3 regions of the Tumebacillus amylolyticus genome follow, and region 3 is predicted to be linked to each of the others. Evidence: riboswitches for the same ligand, from Rfam matches in the RefSeq annotation. Region 3 holds a riboswitch; each other region holds the start of a gene.
What was found. Region 3 has a riboswitch for cobalamin ahead of JJB07_RS03275 (HoxN/HupN/NixA family nickel/cobalt transporter). Riboswitches for the same ligand answer to the same signal wherever they lie in the genome.

Region 1 (6,548 bases), 520 kb from region 3:
ACGCTGAGTTCGAAGTTCCCGTTCGTCGCGCCGGTCGAGTTGTTGCTCGGCTGGCTGTTCGTGCCGGACGAATTGGACGTTGTCCCGTTCGAAGCGGAGTTCCCATTGCTGGAACCATTGGAACTCCCTGCTCCACTCGTGCCGCCATTGGAGCTCTTGCCATTGCCGCCGCTTCTTGCAGAGTTTGCCGTCGACGCAGACGGGTTTTTGCCCGACTCGGAAGACGCTTGCGTGTCCGAGGCGTTTTTCTCAGAAGGGGTGGCTTGTTGCTCTTGGGATTTTGGTTCCGCCTCCTGCTTCTTGTCATCGACGACGGGGGTCTGCACCTCTAGTTGGGGCAGAGCGTCCGGCTTCTGCGCGTCGGACGATGATTTGCCGCATGCAGTGCCGACCAGTGCAAGCGCAACGAAAAGCCCAAGACTCCTTGCGATCTTCATGATGGTTCACAACCTCCTCACATTCAAGAAAAAAGAGTGAGGCTCGTCTATCGAGCCTCCACTCTACACTTAGCTATACGTGCGGAATTCCTAGTTATTCGAAGTATGGATGGAGTCCAACACCAAAGCGACTTCGGCACGGTCCGCGTACGCCAGCGGCGAGAACAAGCCTTCGGAGTAGCCGTGCATGTAACCGGCCTTCACGACCGCTTCCACGTAGCCTTTCGCATAGTCGCCGATCTGTCCTTTGTCGAGGAACGTCAGCGTATCGGTGGTTTCCGGAGAGAGCCCTGCCAAGCGTGCCACGACGATTGCCAGCTCTTGGCGGGTGATCCCGTCGTTTGAACGGAACGTGCCTTCCGCGTCGCCGGAGAGGATGTTTTTGCGCACGACCGTTTGGATGAATTGGTTGTAGTGATCACGAGCTGCGACGTCGGAGAATTGCTTCTCGCCGCCGAAGTTGAGATCCCCGTTCGAAGCGCCGACCAGCGAGATCATTTTCGCGAGTTCGCCACGGGTTACGGCACGGCCCGGTTCGAAGTGCGAACTCCCGTCCCCGACGACGATGCCTGCTTGCGCTTGCTTCAGGATGCTCGGTGCCGCCCAGTCGTAGCCGTTGAGGTCGGTGAACTTCGCGTCTTTGTTGCCTACGAGCACGTTCACGTCGCCGGATCGGATGATCAGCGGGAGACCGGTCGCCGGGTCGATTTTGTCGAGGTTGAGGGTGAGCAGACCTGCGTCCGACGCTTTCACCGTCGCCACGCCGTCTTTGTCGGTGACAAAAATGGCTTCGTCACTGTTGACGGTGGCAAGCGATGCGCCTTCGACCGGCACGGTGGTCGTCGTTGCGTTCCAGTTCGCGTCGTACGTGGTCTTCTGCGCGGTGACTTTCACGGTGAAGTTGTCGCCCACGAACGGATGAGTCGAAGAGATTTCAAGTTTCGGGTACAGCGTTTGCGTGTAGTCGGAGAAGCCCCAGACCACTTCGTCGCCGTCATGCAGTTCCGCTTGGTCCGCCCCGACATCGACCGACTTGCCGTTCACCCAGAACAGCCAAGCGGTGTTGTTGTTGATGGTTTTCTCCCCGACGCCGTTGATTTTGTTCACGTAGGTGCCGAATTGGGAAGTGGTCGCCGTGTAATCGATGGAGTCCTTCGCCGCGATGTCCACCAGTGCGCCCAATACGGTCGGCTTGTCCATTTGGACCGTATCGCCCGCGGTGTTTTTGAACGACTCTGCACCGACGGCGAGGTATTCCGTTTTCATAAACCCGTTCGGGCCGACGACGCGGACTTTCACGTGCGCCTTGGTATCCGTGGCAGCCACTGCGCTGAGAGACGGGGCCATCAGGCCAGCGATCAACAGCGTGGAAGCGGCGATTTTGACGAAGTTGCGGTTCATTGGTTGTGCTCCTCTCTAGTTCCAAACAATAAAAAAACTCCCTAACCAATCGGTCGGGAGAACAGGTTCGTATGTACGCCTGAACCTTCCCTCCGAAGGTGCTACGAAAAAAAAGTGCCGTCCTTGAAGCAGGTCTCCTGGCTCACGGGTCCTCCGACCTCCGCCCCTTCTCATGCCGCTTGGCACAATGGGTACTTGCGGGATCGTCGCCGTTTACAGTAGCGGGGGCTGCAGCGGATTTGCACCGCTTTCCCTACACTTCATGGCACCATTCCTATGAAATTACAAAACTAGTGTACCATCCCACGAAAAAAAAGACCAGCACCGCGAGCGGCCTGGTCTCTTTTTCAAATGATGTTGACTTACTGCTCTTCGTATTTCTCAAAACGCATCGACGGAACGGCGCCCAGCGGAAGAAATGCGGAACGACCGTTGATCAGCGAATGGTCGATCAAAGAGTTGTACGAATAGACGAGGTCGAGAACTTTCTTGAAGTCGGCGTCGTCGTTGAAGTTGCCTTCGAGTTGCACGTCGAGAAGGCTCATTGCGTACTTGCGGTCTTCTTTCGCCTTGGCGAGAGCTCCTTGCAGACGCGGGATCATCTCTTCGTTTTTCATCGCTTCTTGCGCTTTCAACTCAACGGTAAATGCGCCGATTGCGAAGTTCGTGGCTGCAATCGCGGATTGGATGACCATAAACTCGTTGCTACGCAGAATTTGTTCGGTTGCCATTAGCAATCACCTCGCCTTTCATCTTACCTGATAATTCCTAGCCAATCAACGAATAGCCGCCGTCGACGACCAAGGTTTGGCCGACGATCATGCGAGACTGCTCGGAGCAGAGGAACAGCACGGAGTTCGCGAGGTCTTCCGGCGTAATCATGCGACCTGCCGGGGTGCGGTCGACCGCCGCTTGGATCATCTCTTCACGGTTCGGGAAGTGCGTGAGAGCGTCGGTGTCCACTGCTGCGCCCGAGACGGCGTTGACGATGATGTTCTTCGGAGCGAGTTCCACGCCGAGGTAGCGTACGATCGATTCGAGAGCCGCTTTGGAGGTGCCGACGTTGATGTAGTTTTTCAGCGCGAATTTAGAGCCGAGCGACGAGATCGCCACGATGGAGCCGCCGCCGCGTGCTTCCATCATCGGGACTGCTTTTTGCGCGAGGAAGAGCAGCGCTTTGGAATTGATGCTGAGCGTCCAGTCCCAGTGCTTTTCTTCGACTTCCATCGCCGGAAGTTGCACGCCGGACGCCGCGTTCGAGATGAGGATGTCGAGGCCGCCCATCACTTCTTGGATTTCGTCAAAGATCAATTGGTGCTTGTCGAGGTCGCCGACGTTCGCTTTGATGATATGGCAGCGACGGCCGAGAGATTCGATCATCGCTTTGGTTTCTTCCGCCGGTTTGCGGTTGCGGAAAAAGTTGATGACGACGTCTGCGCCCTCTTCCGCCAGTTTCAATGCAATCGAACGGCCAATGCCGCGGGAGCCTCCGGTGACGAGTGCGATCTTGCCGGTAAGTGAAGACATGTGATGTATACCTCCAAGGAATTAAGATCAGGTATTAGGAGTTCTATGTACGAGGTGATTATATCATTCCCCTGATCGGAAGTACATTTTCCGTTCGTAAAAAAAGCCAACCTCCGCGCCACGGGGGTTGGCTTATTTCTCTCGCTGTCGGAGGTTGAGTCAGGAGCTTAGTTCTTCCCTTGCGCCTTGGTCAGTTCCGCTTTAAGCGTTGCGTCGATGGTTTGCATGAGTTTCAGCGCGTCTTGGTTCTGTGCTTGGATTTTGGCTGCGACTTCCTTGATTTTGGCGGAATCGGACGCAAGGACCGCATCGTGCAGTTGTTTGTGCAGGTCTTTGCCGGTCGTGCGCAGTTCTTTGAGTTTGGCGAGGTCGGCTTCGGTGGTTTTCAGATCGGATTTGATCTGCTTTTTCAGCGCTTTGTCGGTGGTGTTTTTCTCAAGGTCTTGAAGTTGTTGGTGCGATTCTTTGATCGACTTGCGGGTTTCCCACATTTGTTTCTTGGTCTCTTTCATCGATTTGAAATCGACGCCCGCGTCTTTGATCGCTTGCTTTTGCTGGTCGGTCAACTTGACTTTCTGATGCTCCCCTTTGTGGTGGTGCTCAGCGCTCGGAGCCGGAGTGGTGGTGGTTGCCGGGTCGTCCGTCGCGGCGAATGCTGCTGCGCCGCCTCCAAGTGCCAATGCTGCGGCAAGGGTAGTACCTACGAGAAGTTTTTGAAAGTTTTTCATATCGTTGTGTCCACCTTTCAACAAGTTGTGATTGACCTCTTGACTTCATGGTACCCATCAGATGTGGAATAAATATGGAAAAGTTATAGAAAAAAACAGCCCCGCCATCGCGGAGCTGTTTCTGTGCTTAAAACGGTTTGGTCTCCCCTGCCACCATCTCGCAATACGGGGTCTCGCCCTTCAAATTGCGCGCAACGTTGTCCAATTGCTCGCCGTCGCGAAATACGGCGAGGGTGTGCCCGTTGCGGACTTGTTCGCAAGCTTGGGAGATCGCGGATTCCGGGATGCCGTACGAGCGCAGACGATCTTCGACCGTCACCATCGTGCGCTGGTGGTTGGTGCCCGGCAACGCGTTGAGTTGCGGTGCTTCGATCTCGCCTTGAACCGGCGTGGAGTCTGACACGATGTTCTGGATGAACGGCGTGACGCCCGGGTAGAACCCTTCGATGCCGTCCCCGTTTTGGTCGCCCTTGTTCTGCAGGTAGAGGACCGTGAAGTCATTCATTCCTGCACGATACAAGTTCTGAACGGAATCGTGAGCTTGTTGATAGCTCGGAAATGCCGCCAATACAATCGGTTTTGACATGTATGGTCACCTCTCTCACACGAGTACCTCTAGTATCTGTGAGAAGGTGGTTTGCTATTCCCCGTTCGCCTCGTGCCACAACCTCGTCCATCTCTCCCGCGCCTCGGGGTCGAACGGCCCCTCTTGCGCTTCAAACAACGCCACCAACTCCGCCGTCGCTTCTGCGATTTTGAGCAAGATGTCGGACGGATACTTCATCGCGTGGGCATGCTCTGTCAGTTCCTCTTCATCGACCACTTCGTACACGCCGTCGACGTTGACGATCAAATCGACGTCATAGTCGATGAATTTGTACAGGTTGCGCTCTTCCTCATACTCGATCGGGCTTGCGATGTTGCAATAGTAGCCTGTGCCTTCCTCGCGACAGAGGATCGCGACGTTGTACCATTTCTCCGGATGTACCCAATAGATGACGGGAAACGGGCTCGACCACTCCCCGCCGTCCGATTCCACAACCGCCGTGTTCGGTTCGATCCACATCACCCCTCGCTCGCCCGGCAGTTCGTAGAGCTTGACCCAACGACGGTGCTCACGACCGTCGTGCTTGTACGCTTGCATCCAAACTTCTCTCATCCTGACTCCCAACTCCTCCAAGATTTCTCCCTATCTTTCCCCCAAGAGAGCTGATAGACTTAACCCTTGCAACCAAAACGAAGGAAGGTGAATCTCGATGTTGATCATTCTGACTGTGCTCCTGCTTGTCGCCGTCGTCGTTGCCGCCCTGATCGGGTATGCGCACTGGAACACGTTCCGTCCGGTGGTCCGCCACGTCGAGACGACCCTGGACGAGCAACTCGGCGACAAATCGGAACTGCGCATCGTCCAACTGTCCGATCTGCACATGGAACGCCAATCGATCAAACCGGAGCGCATGGCGAAGATCATCGCCGATGCCAACGCCGACTTGATCGTGATGACCGGCGATTATCTCGACAACTACGACAACCTCGATAAATTCATGCTGTACCTCGACGAGATCAAAAAAATCGAGCCGGAGCACGGCATCTGGCTCGTCTGGGGCAACCACGACCACTACCTCGGGGAGCGCATCGACGACTTGGCGGAGGAGATCTCCGCCAAAGGCATTCGCGTGCTCGCCAACGAGTGGGGCTCCATCGAGTTTGGAGCACAGCGTCTCAATATTATCGGAATCGACGACTTCTGCCTCGGCAAGTCGGACATCCCGCGCTCCTTCCACGGTGTCGAGGACGGGTGGAACCTCGTTCTCTCGCACGACCCGAACGTCGTGCTCCACTTGGAAGAGCACCACAAAGTCGACCTGCTTCTGTCCGGCCACTTGCACGGCGGTCAGTTCAAAGTCCCGGGCGCTTTTAAATTGTTCCCGATGGGCGAACTCCCGAAACAGAATGTGATCTCGGGCATGCACATCGTCAATGGCAAAAACGTCTACATCTCGGACGGCATGGGCCAAGCGGCCTTCAATGTTCGCTTGGGCACTCGTCCGGAGATTACCGTACACACTCTGCGCGCGGCGTAGGGTGTTTTTTTATGTAAAAGAAGCACGCGGAGAAAGTGTCCGCGTGCTTTTTTTCTTAGAAGCCGGTGGAGATGTACTTCACTTCGAGGAACGGCTCCATGCCGTAGTGACCGCCTTCGCGACCGAGACCGGATTGCTTCATCCCGCCAAACGGTGCTTGCACGGCGTTGGCCGGCATCGGGTCGTTGACGCCGACGATGCCGTATTCGAGGCCTTCGCTCATGCGGATCGAACGGCCGAGATCGTTGGTGTAGACATAGGCGGCGAGGCCGTAGTCGGAATTGTTGGCACGCGCCAGAACTTCTTGCTCCGTTTCGAAGGTGAAGACCGGAGCAACCGGGCCGAAGGTTTCTTCGGTCGCGATGCGCATC
Region 2 (6,548 bases), 160 kb from region 3:
AACAATCTCGGCGAGTTCATCACGTCGATCGATACGTTGATGAAGCAATTGCTGCAACGCCAAACGCAGTTCGCGTCCCAAGCGTTGCAAGTCGTCGAGGAAGTCACCACCGCTTCCTCCGTCACCGAACAGACGTCGGCCGCGACGCAAGAAGTGCTGGCTTCCGTCGAGGACGAAGCGATGCGTTTGCACGAATCGATGAAAGCGCTCGACAACGTACAGAAGCAAGTCGAGCGACTGGCTGAGATTCTCAAACACTAGGGGTTTTCACAAAAAGAGACCGTGTTCGCCGGGGGGCGAACACGGTCTTTTTTTCTTACCACGTTTCATGGTGGATCAGGGAATCGAAGTTGGTGCGCTTGGCCCAGCCTGACTCTTCGAGGATCGGACGCTTGGGGTAGTGGTCCGTGTAGCCGAAGGAAAGCAGGGCAACCGGTTCGACGTGCGGCGGGATCGCGAGGATGCGGCGGACGTCGCTTTTTTTGTAAAAAGAGACCCAGCCCATCGCGATGCCCTCGGCGTAGGCGGCGAGCCACATGTTCTGGATCGCGCAGGCGACGGAGAGGATGTCGGTCTCGGGGATCGAGTTTCGGCCGAGCACATGGTCACCGCCTCGTGTCGGATCGCAGGTGATGCAGACGGTCAGCGGCGCTTCGCGCAAGCCTTCGACTTTGAGTTGCAGGAACTTGTCATCGCGTCCTTCGGCGGCGAAGTGGATGGCGAGTGCCCGGCGTTCTTTGTCGGCGGCGAGGGCGAGGGCTTCCTTTTGACTTGACGACGAGATGAGGATGAAGTCCCAGGGTTGCATGAAGCCGACGGACGGCGCATGATGTCCGGCGAGCAGGATGCGTTGGACTTTGTCTTCCTCAAGTTCCGTGGGGGAAAATTTGCGAATGTCGCGGCGGTTGTGGATCGCTTCGTAAACGGCGGCGCGTTGTTCGGGTGTGAAGTTCATGGGAATGATACCTCCTGTTCCCTTGATCTTACCAGATTGTACGCGCGACCCTTTACTTTTTGTGCACGGTCAAATTGCCGGAGACCGTTTCGACGTTGACGGCCGTTGCGCCGGAACCGACGGTGCCTTTGTGCTCGTGGTTGGTATTCGTCATGTTGTTCATGGCAAAGTTGGAGTTGAAATCACCCGACGCGGATTTGTGGTGCAAGTCGAACGACGAATCGTTCGGCAAGTCTACGTTGACATCGCCGGAAGCGGTGTAGGCGGTAAGCGTTGCGCTCAATTTGTCGTAGTCGAGGTTAATGTTGCCCGACATGACGCGGGTTTTGATTTCTCCGGTCAGGCCGCCGAGGTTGATGTCGCCGGATGCGCAGTCCGCGCTGATTTTTTTCCCTGTCAAGCGGTGGCCGGTGATGTTGCCCGATGCCGTTTTCAGATCGAGGGTGGCGGAGGTGTTCTCGACGTTCAAATCACCGGACGCTGTGTCGAGGGCGAGGGTGTCGGATTGGACGTTGGAGACGTCTTGGTTGCCGGAGCCGGTCGAGGAGAGCAAGGCTTTGGCTTTGAGGTCTTGGAGATGGATGTCGCCCGAGGCGGTGTTCACGGTCAGTCGGTCAAAGTCTCTCTGCGGGATCACGACATCGAGAGTTAGGGAATTGGAGCCGAAGTTCCACTGCTGGTCGGGATGGTCGATGAGGATGTGCAGCGTGTCTCCGTTGGTTTGCATCTTGAGACTGTACACATCGGAGCGGCCGTAACCGTGAAAATGTGCCGTCGCTTGGGAGTCCGGTCCGGGGGTGACGTTGACGTTGGCGGCGTATCCCTCGATGTCGATGATTTGGATGCCGGATGTTTCAGTCGATTTGGTTTCCTCGTAGTTCTGGCTGGACATCGTGGGGAGGGCGTAGAAGCCTGCCGCCCCGATGCCAACGACGAGAACGCCCAGCAGGGCGAGGTTGCGTTTCCATTCTTTCATCGCCGATCGCTTCCTCTCAGGGGAGATTGTTGCTGTTATAGACGAGAGGTTGAGGGGGAACCCTTCAAACTTTTTTGACAAAATTTTCGAGGGGGCTTAGAATGGGGGCACAATAGGTGCCTCGTCTGACGAGGTGAAAAGGGAAGCGTGAGACGCGCGGGCCCGCCACTGTGGTCGGGGACTGTCCGAAGCCACTGGCCTTTTTTTCGAGGGCTGGGAAGGCGAGGAATTAGGGATGATCCGACGAGCCAGGAAACCTGCCTATTGGGGAAGAACCTTATTTTGGGTCTGGACAATCCAAGCTTCTTTGCGGAGCTTGGATTTTTTTGCTTGTCCGGGCGAAATTCATTTCGGGGAGAGGATGAGAGAGATGTTGAAAACTGTTGAGGTACAAGTACGAGGTCTGGATGTCGAGGTCATGGAAGAGGCGCGCGGTCGGTGGGATCAATTGACGAAACCGTTGGGCAGTCTCGGAAAATTGGAGGAGATCGGCATCCGGCTTGCAGGTATACAAGGCACGGTGTTGCCGTCCGTTGAACGTCGGGCGGTGGTGGTGATGTGCGGAGACCACGGGGTGACGGCGGAGGGAGTTTCGGCGTATCCATCGGCCGTTACGGGATTGATGATGCAGAATTTCTCGAACGGGCGAGCGGCGGTGAATGTGCTGGCGCGGCAGATGGGCGCAGACGTTCATGTCGTGGATATCGGGAGTGCTTGTGAAGACGACATTCCAAACATCGTGCGGGAAAAAGTGAAACCGGGCACCGACAATATGGCGGTGGGTCCGGCGATGACGCGCGAAGAAGCGGTGCGTGCTCTGGAAGTGGGCATGGGCTTTGCTCGAAAGTTGAGCTCCGAGGGCGTGCAGGTGATTGCGCTCGGCGAGATGGGAATTGGGAACACGACTCCGAGCAGCGCGATTGCCTCTGTGCTGACGAGCCACCCTCTGGCCGAATTGGTCGGGCGCGGGACGGGGATTGAAGAGTCTGTTCTCCCGCACAAGGGCCACGTGATTCAGCGGGCGTTGGAGGTAAACCAACCGAACCCGGACGATGCGGTTGATGTGCTGGCGAAAGTCGGCGGTTTGGAAATCGCCGGGCTTGCGGGCGTGGTGTTGGGAGCTGCATCGGAGGGAGTGGCCGTGCTCGTGGACGGGGTGATTGCAGCGGCGGCGGCGTTGGTTGCGTATCGAGTGGAGCCGAAAGTCGGTCCCTATCTGTTCGCATCGCATCTGTCGCAGGAGCCTGCGCATCGAATTCTCTTGGAGGCGATGGAGTTGTCGCCGATGTTGCATCTTGAGATGCGTTTGGGCGAGGGAACGGGAGCCGTTCTGGCCATGCCGTTGCTTCAATCGGCAACTCGTTTGGTGCAGGAGATGGCGACATTTGCAGACTTGGGTCTGTAGACAGCTAGATTTATTTGGTATATAGTTTTGGAAGACTTCATAGAATTGAATAACAACAAACCACAAGGTGCTCGCGAGAGCTGAAAAGGGAAGCCGGTTAGAGTCCGGCACGGTCCCGCCACTGTATGTGAGGAGCGACCTCCAAGTTGCCACTGTACCCCGTTTTTGGGGAATGGGAAGGCGGAGGAAGCGTTGATTCACAAGTCAGGAGACCTGCCTCTGTGTGTATGTCCATCACTTCTTACGGGAGATAGGAGGTATGGCGGTCACGTGACTTTTGGTTGTTCGTGCGCAGGCTTTGGTGCTGTGTGCGGATGTAGAGAGGATAACGGAGGCGCCTTCCTATCGGGGAAGGCGCCTTTTTTTGTTGCGTTGGTTTGGTTTTTTTGGAGAGGAGAGACGGGATGACGACGAGAGGGAAGTTGCTGGTTATCGGTTTTGGGCCGGGGAGTTTCGATCATATCACCGACCGGGCACGGACGGCGATTCAGGAGTCGGATGTGATCATCGGGTACAACACGTACGTCGATTTGATTCGCGGGCTGTTGACCCATCAAGAAATTGTGCGCACGGGGATGACGGAGGAAGTCTCTCGGGCGATTGAAGCGGTTCGCCAAGCCGAGTTGGGGAAAAAAGTCGCGGTGATCTCTTCGGGAGATGCCGGGGTGTACGGGATGGCCGGGTTGGTGTATGAAGTGTTGATCGAGCAGGGCTGGACGGAAGCGACAGGTGTGGAGGTTGAGGTCATTCCGGGGATTTCGGCGATCAACTCCTGCGCGTCGTTGCTGGGAGCGCCGGTGATGCACGATGCGTGTACGATTTCGCTGAGCGACCATCTGACTCCGTGGGAAGTGATTGCAAAACGAGTGGAGGCCGCCGGGATGGGGGACTTCATCGTGGCGTTGTACAATCCGCGGTCGGGTCGCAGAACGCGGCAGATCGTGGAGACGCAACGGATTCTGTTGAAGTACCGTCCGGCCGAGACGCCGGTGGGCTTGGTGAAAAGTGCGTATCGTGCGAGTCAGCAAGTGGTGCTGACGACGCTCGGCGAGATGTTGGAGCATGACATCGGGATGCTGACGACGGTCATCATCGGGAACACGAGTACGAAAGTGTACGACGGCAAGATGATTACTCCACGGGGTTATCAGCGGAAGTACACGCTGGATCGCGCCGAGCAGCCGATTCGCATGAACGAGCGGTTGAAAGAAGAGCACGAGCCGTGGGCGTTGCACGGCGGGGTTTCGGAGGTGCGCGGGAACAAGCAGGCGGAGAGCATTGTGACTGCGGGTGTTGCAATGACCTCGGGAGTTGCAGTGCCTTCGAGCGCGGTGGCTTTGGCAGAAGCTCCGGTTTCGCGGAGCTCGGCAGCTTTGGCGATGGAGGCTGTGTCGCTTTTGGTGAATCGCGGGGTCTTGGAGACGTCTGTGGTGGAGCGCGACGCACGCGTGCAAGGGGCGCTTTTTTCCCAGCCGTTGATCTTGGAAATTGCGGTGTCGCCGGGCGTCGGCAACAAAAAACTGACGCCTAAGCAAATGGCAGTGATGTTAGACGTGGTCGGGGAGGACGGCGAAGTCGAGTACACCCCGCACCATTACGTGATTCTGCGCGTGCCGACCCGCGACCCGGAGTTCGTCTCCGAAGTACTGACCCACGCCGGCATGATCGTCCAACCCATCGGCGACGTCGTCCAACTTAAAGCCTGCGACTTCTGCAACTTGGAAAAAACGGAGTCCCTCCCGCAAGCGGAAGAACTCCTGCAACGCTTCGGCGGCCTCTCCGTGCCCAAAGAGCTGAAAATCGGCTTCGCAGGTTGCGGCATGGCCTGCTACGGTTCGGTCAACGAAGACATCGCGATGGTCTACCGCCGAGGCAAGTTCGACCTCTTTCTCGGAGGCAAAGCGATCGGACGCAACGCCCACCCGGCGCAACGAGTGGCAGAAGGCTTGGAACCGTCCGAACTGCTCTCCGCCGTCGAAGAGATTCTCGCCACGTACAAAGCCAAGGGACATCCCGACGAGCGCTTCCATAAATTCTTCAAACGGGTCGGTGACGTCGCAGGCTTCCACCACGAAGACTACCAAGCACCGCTCGTCATCGAATCCATCTGCGGAGATTGAGAAAGGGGACGGACTTCATGAGTCATGCAATTCTATTGGTCGGACACGGCAGCCGTGTGCAGGAGGGCAACTCCGAGTTGCTCGCTTTTGCCGGTCGCGTACAGGGTCGTCTCGGGGAGAAGTACCCAATTATCGAGACATGCTTTCTGGAATTGACCACGCCGACGATTCCGCAGGGGATTGCCGCCTGTGTCGAGCGCGGAGCAACACGGGTGACGCTGGTGCCGATCATTTTGTTTGGCGCAGGGCACTCCAAAATTCACATCCCGCATGCGATTGACAACGCACGCGAGCTCTACCCGCACGTTGAATTCTCGTATGGAAAACCGATTGGCGTGCATCCGAAAGCGTTGGACATCTTGACAACGCGTGTAGAAGAAGCGGGGTTGGAGCGGGGTCGTCGTGAGGGCGAGCCGCGGACGGACGAAGCGATTCTCATCGTCGGGCGCGGGAGCAGCGATCCCGATGCGAACAGCGACCTTTTTAAAGTGTCGAGGTTGTTGTGGGAACGGACGCCTGTGAAGCACGTGGAGACTTGCTATATCGGCGTGACCGACCCGAACTTTGAAGACGGGTTGAAACGGTGCTTGGCGTTGGGAGCGAAGCGGGTGTATGTGTTGCCGTACTTCCTCTTTACAGGTGTATTGATCAAGCGAATTGAGGATTTCATGGATGTGTTTCGGACGACGTATCCGCAGGTGGAGTTGCGATTGGCGGAATACTTCGGCTTCCACGACGCGTTGATCGATCTGGTGCAAGAGCGGGCCGAAGAAGCGGCGCAGGGCGATGTGAAGATGAACTGCGACCACTGCCAGTTCAGGCTGATGGCGATGGATGAACATCACCACCATCACGACCATGATCATGAGCACGGACATCACCACCATCATGAGCATGAACACGATCATGACCATCACGATCACGAACCTATTCACGCTCATGAGGAGGCCGTAAAATGATCCTCCATCTCGCCGGAACCTCCGACGCCCGCGAACTCGCGGTCCAATTGCGCGAGTCGGGATTTGACTTGACCGCCTCGGTCGTCACCGACAGCGCGGCTCAATCTCTTCAGGAAGCAGGCGTCCCTGTCCG
Region 3 (6,548 bases):
TTCTCGCAACTGCAAGGCTGGCGCGAGGTGGTCTTGATCCACGCCGAGAACTTCGGGTGGAAGAAACTGTTCCAACTCATCCCCGTCGCCGGGATTGTGTTCGGGGCGTACCTAAACCGCAAAACGATTGAAGACCTCGCGGAGACGGCGAGTATGATGTATCGCAAGCGGCGGATTCTGGAGCGGTTGCAGGTGGAGATGGTATGAAAAAACGGCTGGTCTCCATATGGAGGCCAGCCGTTTTTTTACATGCGGTCGGGGTCTGTTCCCTTGGTTTCTTTGCCGAGGAACAGCACGGCGAACGCTCCGAGGAGGATCGCGACGAAGAAGATCAGGAAGATCGAGGTGAGCGCCGTTTTTTGCGCGACCAGCATCCCGACGAGGTACGGCCCGATGACGCCGCCGATGCGACCAAACGAGGCCGCCAGTCCAACTCCCGTGGAACGAACGGCGGTTGGATACAACTCCGGCGTGTACGCATACATCCCGCCCCAAGCCCCGAGGTTGAAGAACGAGAGGCAAATTCCCGCCGCCATCATCGACCCGGCACTCAGCGACAGGGCCATCCAAACGGCGCTGGCGGCGGTCAGGAGCAAGTACGTGACCAGCACGAACTTACGACCGAATCGCTCGATCAAGTACGCGGCGGTGAAATAGCCGGGAAGTTGCGCGAGAGTCATGATCAGGACGTATTCGAAACTTTTGACGAGGGTGAGGCCCTTCATGACCATAATCGTGGGCAGCCAGAGGAACATGCCGTAGTAGGAGAACACCACGGTGAACCACAAAATCCACAGCGTGATCGTCGATCTGCGGTGCTCCGCCGACCAGACCAGCGCCAGCCGCTTCCCAAGCGGCACCCTCTCGCTTTGCAACTCGGTAAAACGCGGCGAATCTTCGATGGCTTGTCTCACGTACAACGCGTACAACGCCGGGATCGCCGAGATCACAAACGCCGTGCGCCATCCGTAGTCGGGGATCACGAAGTACGAGATCAACGCCGCCACGATCCAACCTGCCGCCCAGAAGCTTTCGAGCAGAACGACGGCACGCCCGCGCTCCCGAATCGGCACCGATTCGGAGACGAGCGTCGATGCGACAGGAAGCTCACCTCCCAAGCCAAAGCCTGCGATGAAACGCAGCACACAGAGAATGGCAAAGCTTCCCGCCAGTGCGGACACGCCGCTTGCGGCGGAGAAGATCAGCAACGTCCAGACCAGAACGGCCCGACGTCCGTAGCGGTCGGCGAGCACGCCTGCAACCGCCGCGCCCGCCGCCATCCCAATTGAATTGATCGCGGTCAGCAGTCCGATCTGCTGCGCGCCCAACTTCCATTCCACCGCCAGTGCCGCCACGATAAACGAGATCATCCCCACGTCCATCGCGTCGAACATCCAGCTAAGTCCCGCGCTGAACAGCAGTTTCCGTTGCTTCGGTTCGCGCAGGAGAGACATTCTCTCCATGATCCGGCCCCTTTCCTCTTCGTTGTATGTAAAAAAAGGATTCCATGCTGTTAGGTTCAGTATCCCTTGTCTGGTGCCATTTGGCAACTGCCCCGAATATTGGGCAGATGACCCAAGACAAGCGCCGTCCCGTTTGTCCCTCCTCTTCAATAGAATGTAGCAAAACCACTTGAGAGGAGGGAATCTCATGTACGGTGCATTTGGCGGTTACACTCGTTGGGCGGTTGTGTTTCTGATCATCTTCGTTCTGTTCTTCTTGCTCGTTCCGGGTTACGGCGGCGGCGCAGTTGGCGGCGCAGCAACTGGCGGTTGCGGTTGCTAAGAAAAAAAGACCGTGCTCTCCACTAAGGGAGCACGGTCTTTTTTCTCAAGATCCAACGAACCCCGCCGAAACTCAGCGCCAGCAAGGCAAACAAAACAACCCCAACCACTTCAAAGTCGATCTCCGCCCCAGGATGAAACCACGTGAAAGACTCATAAAAAGACACCCCGAACGCCAACACGACGATCAGCCACCCCATCGCTTTCGAAGCGGTTCGACCGAATCGGCCGGACTTCGCCAACAACCGGTAGGCAACCAGCGAATCGACCGTATCGGTCAGCATCATCCCGACCATAAACGCAAGTCCCAAGAGCAAGGGAAGAAACCTCTGATCCGCATGTCCCGCTGCCAGCGCCCAGACCGAAGTCTGCGTGACCGTATCGGCCGCCAGCGCAAACACGCCCCCCGTCAAGATGATCAAAAACGGATTGGTCGTCTCACGCGCCGCTCGCGGTAGGAATCGTCCCTTGATTCCCTGCGGGGCGAAGTCGGTTTGCTCCGAGGAATTTCGAAGCAGATTCACCAGATTCAAACCACCGACGAGCGCCAGCGACCCAATCGAGACCCACGTGCCGATGATGTCAAAATAGTCGGGATACGTGAAGTCCCGAGAAATCTCAGCCAAAATGACGGCGACCGTTGCCACCACCAATCCGTGGCCAAAGGAAAACAAAGTCCCCACCCAAGGCGTGATTCTCCGCCCCAAGTGCAGGTTATGCCGTGCCAACCCATCGATAAAAGCGAGATGATCTGCGTCCAGCCCATGCCGGAGACCGAGTACAAAGACGAGTGCAAGCCATGAAAATGCATCCATTCGCCATTCCTCCCTGCCTCTACCTTCTGCCTACAGCCTATTCATTGGTGACCGTCGTATTCCTACTCGACACCAAACGAACGCCGCCAAAGCAAATCAGCAAGGCGCAGAAGATCACAACTCCAACCACTTCAAAGTCCAACTCCGCCCACGGATTGAAGTAGGTAAACGCCTCATAGAACGAAACCCCGAAAGCAAGCGCGACGATCACCCAGCCCATCACTTTGGAAGCGGTGCGTCCGAGCTTCCCCGACTGGGTCAACATCCGATACGCAACCAACGAGTCGATCGTATCGGTCAACATCATCCCCGCCATGAACGTAAGCCCCAGTACATACGGCAAATAGCCGTCCGCATTGCCGGATGCCAGCGCCCAGACCGAAGTCTGAGAAACCGTATCGGCTGCGAGAGCGAACATCCCCCCGATCCCGATGATCAGGAACGGGTTGGTCGTTTCGCGGGCGACACGCGGGATGAATCTCCCCTTGATCCCCTGAACGGAAAAATCGGCCTGTTCCGAGCGGTTTCGAATCAGGTTCATCGCGTTCAAGCAGCCGATCAAAGCGAGCGAAACGACAGAAATCCAAGTGACGATCGTATCGAAGTAGTCGGGGAACGTGAAGTCCTTGGAGATCATCGACAAAATGATGGCGACCGTCGCTACCACCAAGCCGTGACCGAATGAGAACAGGGTGCCGACCCAGCGCGCCGTTTTTCTGCCTTGGCGCAAGTTATAGCGGGTCAACCCGTCAATACAAGCCAGATGGTCTGCGTCCAAGCCGTGACGCAAACCGAGTACGAATACCAGTGCAAGCAACGAGAAATTTTCCATTGTATGGTTCCTCCTCTGTTTTCCCCTCGATCTGACACAACAAAAAACCCCATCCAAACGGATGGGGTTACGTGAACAATTGGACAGACGATACCCAAACAGAGAAACCTAGTCGTTCCATTGCACACCACTCCTTTCCGCGAAGGCACATTGGGTGTAGCGAACGTAGGTAGGTCTCCTGGCTTCCGGATCATCGCGCTCTCTCGTCTTCCCCAATCGCGAAGGATTGAGTGACATACGTGAGAGAGAACTCCTCGGTTACAGTGGCGGGACCGCTCGGGACTTTCACCCGATTCCCTGTTACCCCTTGCTTCAATTGACAAGGGCACCTCGTTGCTGACCTATGAAGTTAATCTTCCTACATATGTTATTCGTGGTTGTCCTCGTTATTCCTGCTTGCACGCCTTGAGCAGTGATTTCGCCCCTTCGGAGACGATTCCGATGTCGAACGAAGAGGTGAAGTAGCGGATTCCCAAGTCTGCGTAGTGTTGGCGCATGCTCGGGTGGGGCAGGTGGATGCCGATCTCCTTGCCCCTTTTTTTGATGCGCTTGACCAGCCATTGGATCGTTTCTTGCAAGAGCGGGTCGTCAAACTGCCCCGGCACGCCCAGGGATTGCGACAAGTCTGCCGGACCGATGAAGTACAGATCAACCGCCGCAGCGGAAACTTCCAGGATCTCGTCGATCCGCTCCACCGCTTGTTTGGTCTCGATTTGCAAGATCAGGTTGGTGGTGTCGTTCGCCTGTGTTGCAAATTCCTGAAACCCGACCGCACCGTACCCGTTGGCCCGACAGGCTCCCCCGAGCCCGCGCTGACCCATCGGGGCGAAAAATGCGGCGGAGATCGCAGCCTGCGCGTCTTTGGCACCGTTGATTCTCGGGATGATGACGCCCGTAGCTCCAAGGTCCAGCACGCGCCCGATCAAGGATTCGTCCACGTGCGGCACTCGCACCAGCGTCGGAGTCCCCGTTGCATTCGCGGCGAGGAGCAGCGTATCCACTTCGTTGTTCCCGATCGGCCCGTGCTCCATGTCGAGATGGAGGAAGTCAAAACCGCTTCTGCCGATGATTTCAACAATCGTCGGATGGGGAATTCGCAACCAAGTTCCGTAGAGAGAATTCCCTGAGAGGAGCTGTTGTTTGAAGGTCGTCATTTTATCACCCGCTTGTAAAAGATTCTATATCTTTACAAGTTTACAACTCACGGAGACGTTTTTGCAAATGTCGTGCGACGGCCTCGACGTTCGTTCCCGTCATGATGCTGTGGTGATTGCCGGGCACCTGCACCGCTTCGAATCTCCCGGAAACCAAGTCGCCCCAGCCCAATTCAGGTTCCCCGAACTGCTTGGCGAAACCGTCTTCGCCGCAGAAGAGCAAGAGATCTCCCTGATACGGCTGCGGTTGGTAGGTGCGCAGCGCTTCATCGTTTGCTCGGGTTACGGCGAGCAGGTTCCGAATTTGGTCTTCCCCGGTGCCAAGCGGCAGCAAGCCCTGTTTCTTGGCAGCTTCCAGCGCATGGAGCCAGTGTTCTTCGGTCGGAATCCCGCGCAATTGCTCCCAGTCCAACGACAACTTCGGAAGCAGGATGCCAAGCATCACCGCTTCGTCACTGAGCCAGCCTTTGCTTGCCATCTCGCCGTATTCGCCGTTTCGATAGAGGGGTTGTACGCTGAAATTCTGGGCACGGGAATCCAAGAGGGCCAGCAGGGCAACCTCTTCTCCCACTTGCCGCAATTGCTGAGCCATCTCATACGCAATGCATCCGCCCATCGAGTGCCCGACGAGCGTGTAGGGACCGACCGGCTGCTTCGATTTGATCAATTGAATGTAGTCGGTCGCCATGTCTTCAAATCGAGTGAAGGGAACTGCTTCCCCCTGCAACCCGCTCGACTGGATGCCGTAGACCGGCTGATCGGCTCCCAGATAACGGATCAGCTCAAAATAGCCTGTCGTATGCCCGCCATAGGGATGAATGCAGAAGATCGGCGCTTGCTTGCCCGTCGTTCGAATTCCCACCATGCGCGAACTTCCCGACGACTTGCCTCCCGCTCGCAACACTTGCGCCAACGCTTCGACCGTCGGGCTTTCGAGCAAGACTGCGTTGGAGAGCGAGGTGCCGAAGACCTGTTCCAGACGGATCATGACGCTCAGGGCGGACAGCGAGCTTCCCCCCAAGTCGAAGAAACTGTCGGTGACGCCGACTGGCGCCATGCCCAAGACTTCCTCGAACACTTTGACCAGTTCCAACTCCACCTCGTCCCGAGGCCCGATCACTTTCGGATCGGGGCGGTATTCGACTTGGGTCGGCTCGTACTCCGCTTCGGAAGTCGCGGCGACTTCGTCCATCCACTCCCCGTGCATCTGAGAAGTCGGACGAGCTTCCAACCAGTACCGATGGCGGTCGAAGGGATATACGGGCAACGCCACACGCCGCCGAGCTTCATGCGCGTACAGGTTCTCCCATTCGGGCGTAAGTCCCGCGATCCAGAGGCGGCCCAAGGTCATGAGCAATGTGGTGTAGTCAGAGGAATCCGAAGTCGTCGCAAGCGTCGGGGCGGCCAAGACCACGTTGTCTTTTTTCGGATGACGTTTCACGACCGAGGTGAACGCCTGACCCGGACCCACTTCCAAGACGATGCCTCCCGGTTCTTGCAACAAGGGATGGAGCCCGTCTGCAAAAAGCACCGTTTGACGCATGTGCCGAACCCAATGAGCCGGGTCGGTCGCTTCTTGCGGAGTGACCCACGTGCCGGTGACGTTCGTGACATAGGGAATCTTCGGTTCATGCAAATCGATTTCGCTGACGATAGCCGAGAACTCGTCCAGAATCGGGTCGAGCATCGAAGAATGGAAGGCATGTGAGGTTCGCACGTTTTGCCAACGCAAGCCCGCCTCTGTGAGTTCGTTTTGCAGAGCTTCCATTGCTTCGACCGTTCCCGCGAGCACGCACGCCTGCGGACCGTTGACCACCGCAAGATCGACACCTTTTTTCAAGAAAGGATGGAGTTGTTCAGGTGTGGACTCGACGGCAAGCATCGCACCGCCGGGCAGTTTTTGCACCAATTGCCCGCGAGCGGCGACCAGTTTGAGTGCATCGGGCAAGGTCATCACGCCCGC

Region 1: linked by a shared signal. The riboswitch ahead of JJB07_RS05660 (S-layer homology domain-containing protein) and the one ahead of JJB07_RS03275 (HoxN/HupN/NixA family nickel/cobalt transporter) in region 3 are both predicted to bind cobalamin.
Region 2: linked by a shared signal. The riboswitch ahead of cobT (nicotinate-nucleotide--dimethylbenzimidazole phosphoribosyltransferase) and the one ahead of JJB07_RS03275 (HoxN/HupN/NixA family nickel/cobalt transporter) in region 3 are both predicted to bind cobalamin.

The regions. Positions count from the first base shown of each region.
Region 1 is NZ_JAEQNB010000001.1:1,214,872-1,221,419, reverse strand. Features, by position in the region: gene JJB07_RS05665 (DUF4430 domain-containing protein) at 1-437, opposite strand, end outside; gene JJB07_RS05660 (S-layer homology domain-containing protein) at 528-1,838, opposite strand; cobalamin riboswitch at 1,949-2,140, opposite strand; gene JJB07_RS05655 (hypothetical protein) at 2,201-2,569, opposite strand; gene fabL (enoyl-[acyl-carrier-protein] reductase FabL) at 2,607-3,365, opposite strand; gene JJB07_RS05645 (hypothetical protein) at 3,533-4,093, opposite strand; gene JJB07_RS05640 (hypothetical protein) at 4,221-4,679, opposite strand; gene JJB07_RS05635 (DUF402 domain-containing protein) at 4,734-5,252, opposite strand; gene JJB07_RS05630 (metallophosphoesterase) at 5,350-6,177, shown strand; gene JJB07_RS05625 (NAD-dependent succinate-semialdehyde dehydrogenase) at 6,233-6,548, opposite strand, start outside.
Region 2 is NZ_JAEQNB010000001.1:857,835-864,382, forward strand. Features, by position in the region: gene JJB07_RS03995 (DUF4077 domain-containing protein) at 1-261, shown strand, start outside; gene bluB (5,6-dimethylbenzimidazole synthase) at 317-955, opposite strand; gene JJB07_RS04005 (DUF4097 family beta strand repeat-containing protein) at 1,008-1,931, opposite strand; cobalamin riboswitch at 2,029-2,210, shown strand; gene cobT (nicotinate-nucleotide--dimethylbenzimidazole phosphoribosyltransferase) at 2,302-3,336, shown strand; cobalamin riboswitch at 3,385-3,572, shown strand; gene cobJ (precorrin-3B C(17)-methyltransferase) at 3,741-5,456, shown strand; gene JJB07_RS04020 (sirohydrochlorin chelatase) at 5,474-6,415, shown strand; gene cobK (precorrin-6A reductase) at 6,412-6,548, shown strand, end outside.
Region 3 is NZ_JAEQNB010000001.1:696,686-703,233, reverse strand. Features, by position in the region: gene JJB07_RS03290 (EcsC family protein) at 1-207, shown strand, start outside; gene JJB07_RS03285 (MFS transporter) at 246-1,463, opposite strand; gene JJB07_RS24165 (hypothetical protein) at 1,651-1,785, shown strand; gene JJB07_RS03280 (HoxN/HupN/NixA family nickel/cobalt transporter) at 1,808-2,599, opposite strand; gene JJB07_RS03275 (HoxN/HupN/NixA family nickel/cobalt transporter) at 2,637-3,431, opposite strand; cobalamin riboswitch at 3,582-3,779, opposite strand; gene JJB07_RS03270 (HpcH/HpaI aldolase family protein) at 3,818-4,585, opposite strand; gene JJB07_RS03265 (hybrid non-ribosomal peptide synthetase/type I polyketide synthase) at 4,626-6,548, opposite strand, start outside.